One region of the Idiomarina sp. ST10R2A5 genome, then DNA from elsewhere that is predicted to be linked to it. Evidence: predicted binding sites of a transcription regulator. Region 1 holds the regulator's gene; the other holds the start of a gene.
What was found. The regulator FliA, encoded in region 1, starts transcription of late flagellar genes. The targets are predictions, from matches to a motif close to CTAAAGNTNNNNNNNNNNNNGCCGATA.
Positions count from the first base shown of each region.

Region 2: a site for FliA is predicted at 3,576-3,602, ahead of ACP7FG_RS00615 (VC2046/SO_2500 family protein). Genes of this name have one in related genera too.

Region 1 covers NZ_JBNIEX010000008.1:74,778-82,063, forward strand. Annotated here, with positions in the region: gene flhA (flagellar biosynthesis protein FlhA) at 61-2,214, shown strand; gene flhF (flagellar biosynthesis protein FlhF) at 2,227-3,564, shown strand; gene ACP7FG_RS10745 (MinD/ParA family protein) at 3,621-4,493, shown strand; gene ACP7FG_RS10750 (RNA polymerase sigma factor FliA) at 4,486-5,211, shown strand; gene cheY (chemotaxis response regulator CheY) at 5,249-5,632, shown strand; gene ACP7FG_RS10760 (protein phosphatase CheZ) at 5,646-6,392, shown strand; gene ACP7FG_RS10765 (chemotaxis protein CheW) at 6,406-7,286, shown strand, end outside.
Region 2 covers NZ_JBNIEX010000001.1:125,261-132,546, reverse strand. Annotated here, with positions in the region: gene recJ (single-stranded-DNA-specific exonuclease RecJ) at 1-1,296, opposite strand, end outside; gene dsbC (bifunctional protein-disulfide isomerase/oxidoreductase DsbC) at 1,300-2,031, opposite strand; gene xerD (site-specific tyrosine recombinase XerD) at 2,087-2,989, opposite strand; gene ACP7FG_RS00615 (VC2046/SO_2500 family protein) at 3,071-3,541, opposite strand; tRNA gene ACP7FG_RS00610 (tRNA-Tyr) at 3,653-3,737, shown strand; gene ACP7FG_RS00605 (NAD(P)H-quinone oxidoreductase) at 3,742-4,710, opposite strand; gene ACP7FG_RS00600 (response regulator) at 4,796-6,439, shown strand; gene ACP7FG_RS00595 (pirin family protein) at 6,436-7,272, opposite strand; gene ACP7FG_RS00590 (glutathione S-transferase family protein) at 7,269-7,286, opposite strand, start outside.

The sequences.
Region 1 (7,286 bases):
CTGGCTCGATTCTTGAATGAAACACCGCAGGTTCAACTTTTTGACGCAACAGGAAGACGTATGGCGGGCGGTGCCGAAAAGTTAGTAGATTTAAGAAATTTCACGCAGAACAACGCGCATCTGATTAAAGGATTCGGAACGCCTGTGGCCATTATGGCCATTCTGGCGATGGTAGTTCTGCCAATTCCGGCCATGGTGCTGGATATTCTGTTCTCGTTTTCAATTACCTTGTCACTGGTAGTTATGCTGGTGGCGGTTTATACCCAACGTCCGTTAGATTTCGCTGCCTTCCCCACGGTATTGCTTATTGCGACGGTCTTACGGTTAAGCCTTAACGTTGCTTCAACCCGTATTGTTTTGCTGGAAGGTCATAACGGGCCCGGCGCGGCGGGCTCAGTGATTGAGGCTTTCGGTAGTGTTGTTATAGGCGGTAACTACACCGTTGGTCTGGTGGTGTTTGCCATTCTGGTTATTATTAACTTTGTGGTTATCACCAAAGGTGCCGGCCGTATTTCAGAAGTTACTGCCCGTTTTACCCTTGATGCCATGCCGGGTAAACAGATGGCTATTGATGCCGACCTGAACGCGGGTTTAATCAATCAGGAAGAAGCCAAAGCCCGACGCAGTGACGTAACCCGTGAGGCCGATTTCTACGGCTCTATGGACGGTGCCAGTAAGTTCGTAAAAGGGGATGCCATAGCCGGTATCCTTATTCTCTTTATTAACATTATCGGCGGCCTGCTCATTGGTATGATCCAGTACGGCCTGACCTTTAATGAGGCCGTGGAAGTTTATACCCTGTTAACCATTGGTGACGGCCTGGTCGCGCAAATCCCCTCTTTATTACTGTCGGTTGCGACCGCCATTATCATTACTCGCGAAAATGACAGTAAAGACATGGGCGATGCCGTTGTCCTGCAACTGCTTGATAACCCCAAGGTTCTGGTCATTACCAGTGCGGTACTCTTTGCTATGGGTGTTATCCCTGGTATGCCGCATCTGGCGTTCTTGAGTATGTCAGCGGTACTAGCCGGTGCAGCGTACTTTAAGCTTAAAAAGTCAAAAGTCGAAGAAGGCGAGCTGGTAGAGAAAGAACAGGAGCAGCAAGTCCAGCAGGCGCAGCAAAAAGAGCTTAGCTGGGACGATGTGCGCCATGTAGACACTATTGGTCTGGAAGTTGGCTATCGTTTAATTCCTTTGGTCGATAAGCAGCAGGGCGGCGAGCTCCTGTCACGCATAAAAGGCGTGCGTAAGAAACAGTCACAGGAATTTGGTTTCCTGGTGCCAGCTGTTCATATCAGAGACAACCTGGATTTAGGCCCTAACAGTTACCGAATTACCCTAATGGGTGTGACTATGGGCGAAGCTGAAATTCGCCATGACTGGGAAATGGCGATTAACCCGGGTCAGGTTTTCGGCGAACTGGAGGGCGAAAAAACAACTGACCCTGCCTTTGGTCTGGATGCGGTCTGGATCCGCCCTGAACAACGAGAGCATGCGCAGACCCTGGGTTATACCGTGGTGGATGCGGCAACTGTGGTTGCAACACATTTAAGTCAAATAGTGACAAACCATGCGTCACAGCTACTGGGTCATGAAGAAGCACAAGAATTACTGGATCGTTTAGGTCGCACGCATCCTAAGCTGGTTGAAGGCCTGATTCCGGATCTGCTGTCATTGGGCAATTTTGTGAAAGTACTGCAAAACCTATTGGATGAAGGTATTGCGATTCGTGACATGCGCACCATTGTACAAACCCTGGTTGAGTACGCGGGGCGTAGTCAGGACCCAGAAGTATTAACGGCTGCGGTCAGAATTTCATTACGCCGTTTAATTGTTCAGGACATTGCTGAAGGGGCGGCGGAATTGCCTGTCATAACTTTGGCACCAGAGTTGGAACAGATGTTGCATCAGTCATTGCAAATGGCTGGTAATGACGGAAATCAGCAAGGCGCCGGAATCGAACCTGGTTTGGCCGAACGCCTGCAACAGTCATTACGCGAAGTGCATCAGCAGCAGGAAATGAATGGTGAACCTTCAGTACTGCTGACCTCCGGACTTCTGCGGTCAACCATGGCGCGATTTGCGCGTCACGCTACCGATGGTATGCGAGTGTTGTCCTATCAGGAAGTACCGGATGATAAACAAATTCGCATTGTCAGCTCAATTGGTGGACAACAAAACGGTGGTGAACAAACCGCCACACAAGAGTAACGGGAGTCGCTTGTGAAGATTAAACGCTTTTTTGCCGAAGATATGCGCCGTGGTTTGCAACAGGTTAAAGAAACCTTAGGTCCGGATGCTATTATCCTGTCCAATAAGAAAGTGAATGGTGGTATTGAGCTGGTTGCAGCCATTGACCCCGATGCGCAACAGGCACAGCCAATGGCTGATCAGGCACCGAATGAGCCGGCCGCATCAAAGACACCGGAAGTACCGGCTGAATCTTTGCAGGAACTGTTACAGCGTCAGGCGCAGGCTGAACAGCCAGCGCAACGCACTGCTGAGCAAGAGGTTGCTGAGCCGGCCACACAACGGCCAGAACCGAAACCAGAACCACAAGGCTTCGCCGATTCTCAGTTAAGCGACGATATTTTTCCTGAACAAGTAAACGCACCAGCAGCGGACGACTCCCAGGCCATTGCTGAACTGCGCTCTCAGGTAAACGGTATTCGTCAATTACTGGAGCATCAGTTAAGTGGCTTGATGAAGCAGGAAATGGATCGCGAAGAACCAACCCGTGCGATGCTGATGAATCGCTTGATGTCTATGGGCTTAAGTGAACGAGTTGCGGACCAGATTGCCTGTTTTATTCCCGAAGGTGGCTCAGACGATGAAGCCTGGGAACAGACCCTGCATTTATTAGAAGGTCAGTTGAATACCACGTCCGACGATATTTTGACACGCGGCGGTGCGGTTGCTTTAGTCGGCCCTACCGGCGTGGGTAAAACCACCACTATTGCGAAGCTGGCTGCTCGTTACGCTCAGCGCCATGGTGCGGATAAAGTGGCATTAATTACTACGGATACCTTCCGTATTGGTGCCAGTGAACAATTACAAACCTATGGTCGTATAATAGGGTGTCCGGTAAAAGTTGCTAAAAATGCGCAAGAGCTGGCAGATGCGTTACTTTCACTGCGCCAGAAGAGTTTAATTTTAATTGATACTGCAGGCATGGGCCAACGCGACAAGCGTTTGAGCGAGCAGTTAAACCAGCTTATCCAGAATTCAAGACTGCGTATTCGTCCATATCTGGTGCTTTCAGCGACATCACAGAATCAAGTATTGATGGATGCCGTTAAGCAGTTTAAAACTTTGCCTTTATCCGGTTGCATTTTTACCAAGCTGGACGAATGCTTAAGTTTAGGTGAGAGTATCAGCGTGGCTATTGAGCATGGCTTACCAGTAGGCTATTTAACCAATGGTCAGCAGGTTCCTGAAGACATTCGGGTTGCCGATGCGAACTTTATGGTAGCGGAAGCCGAGCGTTTGCTTGATAAAAGCATTTGTTCCTCAGTGTCAGACGTGCCAAAATCGTATTGGAATGCGGCGTTTTCTCGCTGAATGAGCCTAAGTAATATGAAGCTGTTGTCAATTTAGTCAGAAAAGAGATACGCCCGATGGATCAAGCAAGCGGTCTGCGAAGAATGAAACAATCAAAAGTAAAAGTTATTGCGGTAACCGGTGGTAAAGGTGGCGTGGGTAAAACCAATGTGTCGCTGAATATGGCTATTGCAATGGCAAAGCAGGGCAAACGAGTATTGGTGCTGGACGCCGACTTAGGCCTGGCTAACGTCGATGTGATGTTGGGCCTTCGCGTTGAGCGTAATCTCTCTCATGTATTAAGTGGCCAGTGTGAACTGGAAGATATTCTGATAGAAGGCCCTGCGGGAATAAAAATTGTTCCGGCAACGTCTGGTACACGTTCGATGGTGGATCTCAGTGAATCTGAGCATGCTGGTTTAATTAGAGCGTTTAGCCAGTTACAGGGCAATTATGACGTGCTGATTGTGGATACCGCAGCTGGCATAGGTAACACCGTTGTCAGTTTTGCCCGAGCCTCACAGGACGTGTTAGTCGTAGTTTGCGATGAACCAACATCGATTACCGATGCTTATGCTCTTATTAAAGTATTGAGCCGTGAGCAGGGGCTTTTCAAATTTAAAGTGGTTGCCAATATGGTGCGCAATATGCGTGACGGGCAAGTACTGTTCAATAAGCTCACTAAGGTTACCGACCGGTTCTTAGATGTTGCGCTGGAGCTGGCAGCAATTATTCCTTTCGATGAAAACTTGCGTTTAGCCGTGCGGAAACAGCAATCGTTTGTCATGGCTTACCCTAAATCTCCTGCGTCATTAGCGATAAAAGCACTGGCTAAGAAGGCGCTGGACTGGCCCGTTCCGGCTCAAGCCGGAGGACATTTAGAATTTTTCCTTGAACAATTGATAACTTCTGCCGATAACGAGAGTAAGCGGGATGTTGCCAATGAATAAAGCTGCCGTTTATGCCGCCACTGCTGACAACCGGAATGCCATTATTGAGCAGCATACCGGACTGGTTAAGCGTATTGCCCACCACATGATGGCGAGACTACCCGCCAGCGTGCAAGTGGATGATTTAATACAGGCAGGCATGATTGGCTTACTAGAAGCTGCGCGTAACTTTGATAACAGCAAAGGTGCCAGTTTCGAAACTTTTGCCGGCATTCGCATTCGTGGTGCGATGCTGGACGAAATTCGTCGCGGCGATTGGGCCCCTCGCTCAGTACACCGTAACCACAGACGTGTGCTGGAAGCCATTCGCCAGGTTGAAAACGAGACCGGGCGGGACGCAAAAGATACGGAAGTAGCCGCAAAATTGAATATGGGTATGGATGAATACCACCATATTTTACGGGATGTGAGTTCAGGACGAATTGTCGGAATTGAAGATCTTGGCGTGTCGGAAGATGCGTTAATGCCAGAGCAGGTAACAGGTTCAGCTTATGAGCCACAACGAGATGTTGAGAACGCTGCGTTTCATAAAGCATTGGTATCGACAATTTCATCGTTACCAGAACGTGAAGCCTTGGTGCTTTCGTTGTATTATGACGAAGAATTGAATTTAAAAGAGATAGGTGAAGTGCTGAGCGTGAGTGAATCACGTGTCAGTCAGATTCACAGTCAGGCAATGTTGCGACTGAAGTCGCGAATGCAAAATTGGGTTGAATAAACTTTGGTGGTAATCGAGAGCCTCAGTGGAGGGTGCTTTGGATAAAAATATGAAAATTCTTGTTGTGGATGACTTTTCTACAATGAGACGAATCATTAAGAATTTACTTCGTGATCTTGGCTTTACCAATATTCAGGAAGCTGATGACGGTAATACGGCTTTACCCATGTTGCAGAACGGTGATTTCGACTTTGTCGTAACCGATTGGAACATGCCCGGTATGCAGGGAATTGACTTGCTGCGTGAAATTCGCAAGGACGATAACCTGGCGCATTTACCGGTATTGATGGTAACGGCCGAAGCTAAGCGTGAGCAAATCATCATGGCCGCACAAGCGGGGGTTAATGGTTACATCGTGAAACCGTTTACAGCCGTAACGTTGAAAGAAAAGCTCGACAAGATCTTCGAACGTATTAGCTAAAGGGCGAATGACTATGTCTGATAACGCCCATGATATTTCTCTGGAGCAAGCCAAGGAACTCGTAGCCTTGCTTGAAGACGGGAAGCAGCAGCAGGCAAATCAATTACTGGAAGACGTTTACAACCGTCGTAACGACAAGTTATTTACTTCTGTCGGCCAGTTAACACGCGACCTCCACGAAGCACTTCAGGATTTTCAGGTAGACCCTCGCATTGTGCAAATGACACAAGATGATCTTCCTGATGCGCAAAACCGTTTGTTGTATGTCATTGAGAAAACCGAAGACGCAGCCAATAGAACAATGGATGCGGTAGAGGCTTGCCTGCCTTTAGCAGATGAGATGCATCAGCGTGTAGAGAAGGTCATGCCAGCCTGGAACAGGCTGATGAGTAACGATATTGAGTTAAATGAATTCAAGTCTTTATGCCATCAGGTCGATGACGTACTTAAGCGCTGTGGTGAAAACATGCCACAAGTGCATGGGTTGATGACTGAAGTATTGATGGCTCAGGACTTTCAGGATATTACCGGGCAAGTCATTCGCCGGGTTATTCAGTTAGTTGAAGACGTTGAAAAGAACTTAATTGAGCTACTCAAAATATTCGGTAAAGAAGAAGAGCGCCGTAAGGCAGCAACCTCAACGCCTGATAAGAAAAATGCAGGTGTTGCGGAAGGCCCTATTATAGATGCTGATCAACGCGATGACGTGGTTGGCGGACAAGACGAAGTGGACGATTTGCTGTCCAGTTTAGGTTTCTAGGAGCATCAGTCGCATGAGCTTTGATATGGACGAAGACATTCTGCAGGACTTTTTGATCGAGGCGGGAGAGATCCTCGAGCAATTGTCTGAACAGCTGGTTGAACTGGAAAATGATCCAGAAAATAAAGACCTGCTGAATGCTATTTTCCGTGGTTTTCATACCGTTAAAGGTGGTGCCGGTTTTTTGTCGCTGGGCGCACTCGTTGATACCTGCCACGGTGCGGAAAATGTGTTCGATACCCTGCGTAATGGCCAACGTACCGTCACCTCCGACTTGATGGATGTTATTCTACAGTCGCTGGATACCATTAATGCTCAATTTGCACAGGTTCGGGCCAAAGAAGAACCTGAAGCTGCATCACCTGAATTACTGGAGCTTCTGCATAAGTTGAGTCAGCCGGAATCGGAAGATGAAGAGCCGGTTAAAGCGCCGGAGCCCGAACCAGAGCCAGAACCAGAACCCGAGGCAACCGACGCAAGTAGCGGCGAAAGTATTGATGAAATTCAGGACGATGAATTTGAAGCCTTACTGGATGAGCTGCATGGTGAAGGTAAAGGACCAGGCAAGAAAGAAGAAGCTAAAGCTTCCGCTGCTGGGTCGGCACCGGGCGATGACAACGATGAAATAACAGACGATGAGTTTGAATCGTTGCTGGATGAATTGCACGGTAGTGGTAAGGCTCCTCAGAGTGCAGAGAAGACACAAGAGAAGCAAAAAGAGCCGGCAAAAGATGACGAAATAACAGATGACGAGTTCGAGTCGCTGTTAGATGAACTCCATGGCAGTGGTAAAGCGCCGACGCCGAAAGGAGATAAGCCAGCAGAAAAAGCCGCTGAGAAGAAACCTGAGCCAAAAGCGCAAGCTAAACCTCAACCTAAGCCTGCAGCTAAACC
Region 2 (7,286 bases), on a different contig from region 1:
TTTTTTTAGCGTTAACCCCGCTGCCATAGCGTGTCCGCCAAAACGTTCCATAATGCCAGGCTCCAGACTATGAATACGCTCCAATAAGTCACGCATATGCAGGCCACTGACCGAACGCGCCGAGCCTTTTAGTAAATTGTCATCGTCATTCGCCAATGCAATAACCGGGCGGTTCACCTGCTCTTTTACCCTGCCCGCAACAATACCAATAACACCAGCATGCCAGTCTGGCTGATACAGGGTGACTAAATCCGGTACCTGCCCCTGGTCAAAACGTAATTTCGCGACTGCACTTTCGGCATGCTCACGCATTTCCGTTTCAATAGACTTACGCTGTTGGTTTAAATCGTTAAGTTGCTGCGCTAACTGCTTTGCCCGGGACTCACCCGCTAATAAACATTCTATTCCGAGCCCAATGTCGTCTAACCGGCCTGCAGCGTTAATACGCGGCCCCAGGGCGAACCCCAAATCACTGGCTGCCAACTGACTCGCGTCACGGTTGGAAACTTCCAACAACGCTTTAATTCCGGGGCGACTCATACCTTTACGAATACGGGCTATACCCTGTTGCACTAATACGCGATTGTTATAATCCAGCGGTACGACATCGGCGACAGTGCCTAAAGCCACAAGATCAAGCCAGTCTGCCAGATTCGGTAAAGGTTCTATGCCTTCTTCTCTTAACGCTGCGCGCAACGCCAGCAACACGTAAAATGCAACACCAACCCCGGCTAAATTCTTACTTGGGAACTCGCAACCCTGCTGGTTTGGGTTAACAATGGCGTCAGCAAGAGGAAGCTCCGCCGGAGGTAAATGATGATCGGTTACCAAAACTTGTATGCCGTTATCCCGCGCAAGAGAGATGGCGTCGTGTGCCGCAATGCCGTTATCAACAGTAATAATAAGATCGACGTTGTCTGCGGTCAGTTGTTCTACCATAGCAACAGAAAGCCCATAGCCGTCTGTCATTCGGTTCGGAACACGGTAACCAACCTTTTCTAAGCCAAAAGCCTGCAAAGCGGAAACCATCAGCGCCGAGCTGGTCGCTCCATCAGCGTCAAAGTCACCACAGATGCATACGCGTCGCTGCTTTTTTAATGCAGTTCGAAGCAGTTCAACAGCTTTAGCAATATCTTTCAGCGAAGAGAAATGAAGAAGCCCTGAAGCTTTAAGAGACAATTCGTCCGCACTGCGAACTCCGCGCCGTGCATAAATTTGCCGCAACAAAGGAGGCATTTGCTGCGGCAGAAAACCATCGTCAACAACCTGATAACGACGTATTTCATAGTCACTCATGAATTACTGCGACTCACCTTTTTTGATTTCAGCCACTAATCTTGAGGCCGGTAATGCGCCAGGCACCATACGTCCGTCCGGCAGGATAATAGCTGGTGTACCGGTTACACCAAAGGATTTACCCAGTTGATAATGCTCAGCAACCGGATTTGAACAGTTAGAGCTGCCGCTAAAACTTTCTTCATCTTTAAAGGCGGCAATGGCTGCTTTTTTATCATCAGCACACCAGACGGTCTGCAACTGACGCGCACCTTTGCTACTCATACCACCACGAGGGAAGGCTAAGTATTTAATGGTAATTCCTTCAGCATGATAACTGCTCATGTTTTGATGCAAACGCTGACAATAGCCACAGGTTGTATCGGTGAAAATGGTAACTTCATATTTTTCGTTCTCTGCCGGATAAACAATCATGTCATCAGTGAAACCTTCCAGCATTTTTAAGCGCACATTGGCCATTGCGGTTTCGCTTAAATTAACAGGCTCTTTACCGGTAATATCGAAAACATTTCCACTGATTAAGCGCGTACCATCGTCAGAAACATAAAACATACCCTGATTAGTAACAGCACGGACATAACCGTCTATTTCACCCGGCGCGGTCGACAACACCTCAATACCAATTTTATTCAAATGGCGGGCATCAACTTCATTTTGTCCAGCACCAACAGCGCTGGTACTAAAGCCGACACTTGCCAGCCCCGCAAACCCTAATACAAACATCAAATTGCGCATAATAACCTCGTAAATTAACTGTCCGAACCCTACCCTTTTAACGGCTAAAATGCAATTAACCGCGAGGGTGATGCTGAGCATGCAAGGCCTGCAGACGCTCGCGTGCAACCTGGGTGTAAATTTGAGTGGTCGACAAGTCGCTATGCCCCAAAAGTAGCTGTAATACGCGCAAATCGGCGCCATGGTTCAGCAAATGCGTGGCAAATGCATGCCGTAACGTATGGGGCGACAAATGAGCATAAATTCCGGCTTCCTCTGCGTAATGCCGCAAACGGTACCAAAATGCCTGACGCGTTAGTAACGAACCTCTTTGCGTCACGAATATCCAGGGACTACTTTTATCCGTTATCGCTGGGCGACCATGCTTTAAGTATGTGTCTAACCATTCCAGTGCTTCTTCACCCAAAGGCACCAAACGCTCTTTATTTCCCTTCCCAACAACCCTTACCAAGCCTTGCTGGCGGCTCAGTTGGTCATACTGCAGACGAATAAGCTCCGTTACCCTTAACCCCGTAGCGTAAAGCACTTCCAGCATGGTTCTGTCACGCAGGCCAATGGGAGTTTCTGTATCAGGCTGCTGCAATAACGACTCAACGTCAGCTTCGCTTAATGAGTGAGGAATGCTCTGTGGCAATTTAGGACGCTTCAGGCGCGCAGTTGGATCAACCGCTACCCATTGCTGTTTTACCGCAAATTGGAAAAACTTTTTTGCCGAACTTAAAAATCTCGATGTGCTTCTTGGCGAGAGCCCTTGAGTTCTGCGCCAAAGCAAGTAGTCCTGAAGTACTAATTCATCGGTGTCCATCAGCGATTTTTTCGAGGGTATAAGGTACTCACAAAAACGTCGTAAGTCGCTACGGTAAGCCGCCTGAGTGTTTTCGCTGGAACCATGATGCAGCCACAAATGCTCAGTAAAGGCGTCAATACGATCTTCGTCCTCTGGGCGCAGTTGCTTCATGTTTTATCGAATTTGCGAAATGGTAACAGCATTATGCAATATAGAGAGGTTCTCGGGAACTCTTTAACACCAATAAAAAGCTTAGTGGGTAATTCCCAGTTTTTGCAGCACATCGTAAAGACCGGCGGGCCCTTTGTGTCGGTAGTCGTTTTTGTCATCAGCCTGAGGTTGCTTTTTCTTCTCAAGTCGCTGCCGTACTTTCCAGTCCAGGTTCTGAATCAGCTCTAAAGGCAAACGATCCGGCGTTGCATCCGGAATGAGGGGTTGAGGATGAGTCGCGTCCTGTAATTTAAAGTCCGACAGCTGGCTTACGGTTGCATAAACGCCTGAGGCCATCACAGCACCTGGCTGAACATCTAAAGGTCTTGCCCTGCCTGCACCGATAGAGCGCTGCCAATTCACCTCAGTTGGGCGTTCAGAGACAACCGGGTCAGCACCGAGTGCCGAGACCCAATAAGCGAACTCACCGGAGAAACCGTGGTTAACGGCTTCGCTCGCGTGTTGCTCAAAAAAATGAGCGGCATTGTTCTGAACAGCAGAAACTTGACTCATTAAGACTCTGGATTATCAATTACCGATAGTTCTGTATCGGCCAAAGTCCTAAAAGTTTAAGTTTTCTCTTTACAGCTAAGCTAAGACTGTTATTATACGCGCCACTTGAGTGGAGGGGTTCCCGAGTGGCCAAAGGGATCAGACTGTAAATCTGACGGCTCAGCCTTCGCAGGTTCGAATCCTGCCCCCTCCACCATTTACTACTGCTCGGCCAACTTCAGTATTACCTTTCCCTGCGTCTTATTCGCCGCAACATAGTCCAGCGCTTTTTGAATATCATCAGCTGTAAAAACCTGATCGATAATAGGTTTTATTTTGCCGGTTTTAAACTTATCGCTAAAGTCATGCCATAAACCGTTTAAAATATGACCTTTTTGTACTGAAGACAGCGCCCGCAACGTCGAGCCCATAAGCTTCTGACGCTTCATTAGCATTCGCCCGAAATCAACTTCTCCCGTACGACCGCCCATTAAGCCAATCAAAATAATACGACCGTCTTGCTTTAAATACTGCTGGTCTTTTGCGATAGATTCGCCGGCAACCGGATTGAGGATGACATCGACTTCTCCCAGCGCCTTAACTTCTTCAACAATGTCTTGCTGATATCGGTTAATTACATGCTTCGCGCCGAGGTTCAGACAAAATCGTGATTTTTCATCGCTGCCTACGACGGCAATAACGTCATTACCGCTTTCACGGCACAACTGTATTAGCGAGGTTCCGACCCCACTGGCACCGGCATGCGCCAATACCCGCTCTTCCTGTTTTAGCCCGGCTAACTGGAAAACATTGAGATAAGCAGTAGCAAAAGTCTCAAGCCAGCCAGCTGCGGTTTCATGACTCCAGTCATCCGGCACTTCCAGCAGTTGTTTTGCCGAAACATTGACCCGCTCTGCAAAACCGCCTCCGGCTAGTAAGGCACTAACACGTTGCCCTGTCTTCCAGTCGGAAACCTGGCTGCCCACCTGCTCTATAACGCCACAGACTTCTAACCCGGGAATATCGGATACGCCGTTAGGCGGAGGATACTTCCCTGCTATTTGCATTAGATCTGCGCGGTTAACCCCGGCGCTTAAAACACGCAACTGAACCTCATCTGCACGCGGCTCGCTTAAATTAATACCGTCTTTCCATGTCACTTTTTGCTCTGAAATCTGAATTGCTTTCACATCAGCCTCCGTTGCCGCTTAACATTATTGAAATTAGCCAGTATGCTGTCGGTATTGAATACTATCAGGATACTGTTTGACACTAATGGACAAAACCTTAGAGCTCAATGATAAACGAGTGTTATTGATTGATGACCAGAAGCCCTTTCAGGTTATGCTCAAAGGCCTGCTGTTAAACTTGGGGGCAAAAGACGTCCAAATCAAGACAACGGGTGAAGCGGGCATTGCTGCCTACATCAAAAACCCGCACGATATTCTGTTGGTAGACTATAATCTGGGCCGAGGTCGAAATGGCCGACAGGTTCTGGAAGAGCTTCAGGTTCGCGGTTTAATGAAAGAGCACACCCTGTTCTTTATTATTACCGGCGACAATACCCGTCCAATGGTTTTAAGCGCGCTGGAGCTGCAACCAGACGACTATTTGATGAAGCCTTTTTCCCATCGTGTTTTGCGCTCTCGTTTAATGCGTGCCTACAAGCGTCGCATGTGGTTAAAAGATGTATTTAAAGCTCTGACTAAACACGATTATGAAGCCTGCATTAGCGCTTGCCAGAAACACATCCAGTCAAACAGCCGTTACAGCAATTACTGCCGAAAACTGCAAATTGAGCTGTACAATAAAACCGGGCAACTGGATAAAGCCGAAATAGCCATTAAAGATCTGCTGGAAGAAAATTCCCATAGCTGGGTGTTTCTAAAGCTGGCGGAAACCCGACTGCTGCAAAACTCACCAGAAGAAGCGCTTAATATTCTTAATCATATTATTAAGCGTATGCCCAATGCCATTGAGGCCCATGATTTAAAAACCGAATGCTACCTGCAACAACAACAGCTTGAAGAGGCACTGGAAAGTGCACGCGATGCAATAACCATGGCGCCCTTTTCTATTGAGCGACAAACCAAACTGGCTCACATAGCACGCGACAATGGTGACTTTGATATAGCCAAGCAAGCCATGAATAACGTTCTGCAAATAGCACGAAAATCGGTCTTTCGTAATGCACAGCACTTATGTAATTACTTGCGCAGTATTCTTGATGCAGCTGAACACAGCGACACGCCACAGCAGATTAGTAAGTACCAAACCGAAGCTACGATGGAGCTTCAGCGAGCCCGTTACGATGAGCATCTATTGCATGCCGATATTTCATTTGAAGATTTAGAAGCCATTTTACTGTCACGAATTGATTCGTTTAACGGTCGTTTACGTGAAGCCCAACAGCGTTTAAACGAAGTTGTCGGGGAAAATCTGGCAACGAACCAACCCATTAATAAAGATTTACTACCAGACGTTATCGCAGTTCTTCTGGATGTCGGCGAGTACGAAAAAGCCAATGCGCTTGCCGCGTATAAAGACGACAACCTGCTACTTGACAGTTACACCACTAAAATCCTGCAAGCCAGACTTGCCGCCGCTCAAAAGCAGCAGGACGCCTTCTTTAAAGTGCACAAAGCAGGTGCTGAAGCTTATCAGGAAGGTCATTACAGTCGCGCATTAGAGCTGTTCCGTGAAGCGATGGAGGTGGCTCCAATGAATAGTGGCGCTGCACTTAACTTTATCCAGGCGGCCGTGCGCTTTATCGAAGAGACTCCTAACGCAGAACGAAAGTTATTGAAAAAAGAATGTGACCATTGTTTTAAAGTGTTAGAGGGGCTGCAGCTCTCCAGCAGCCACAGTAACCGCTATGAGCGATTACTGGAGCAGACTGAAGCATTAGAACTGCGCTAACTTAGCTTTTGATTGGCTGCCAGAGTCCCTGCCTGGTAGTCTTTTATCGCCTGTTCAATCTCACCTGAGTTATTCATGACAAACGGCCCATACTGAGCAATCGGCTCTTCGATGGGTTTTGCAGCCAGTAGAATAAATCGTGCACCTTCGTTAGCAGTGCACGTTAACGTGTCCGCCGGATCAAGCACGAGCAACTCACCTTCCTTTGCGAGCTCTCCGTTAACCGTTAAACCGCCCTGATAAACATAGAGTAAGCGACGTTTTTGTCCCTGAGAAGGCAAGCTAAAGTCTTTCTTCCCTAAGTGTACGTCCAGCATTAAGAAATCACGCCCGGGCGCTCTGACCGGACCTTCTTGCTGCTCATATTGCCCCGAAATAACTCTGACAAGAGCATCATCACTTTTTACTTCGGGAATAATCGCCGATGGAAAGTCATGCCAATCAGGCTCGCTCATTTTTTCGTCAGATGGCAAATTAACCCATAGCTGAAAGCCCCACATCAGACCTTCAACCTGCTTCGGCATTTCAGCGTGTATGATGCCTTTAGCTGCTTTCATCCATTGTACGCCACCGGCCTCTACTGCGCCCGTATTGCCAACCGAGTCTTTGTGCTCCATGGTTCCGGCCAGCATATAAGTCAAAGTACAAAATCCGCGATGCGGATGAGGTGGAAAGCCTGCAATATAGTCATCGGGATTATCCGAGCGAAATTCGTCCAACATTAAAAATGGATCCTGATGTTTCAAACCCGGCTGATTAATAATGCGGGTAAGCTTAACCCCTGCACCGTCCTGAGCCGGCATGCCCCGGTGTTTTGCCAAAATAGCGCTCATGATTTTTTACCTCC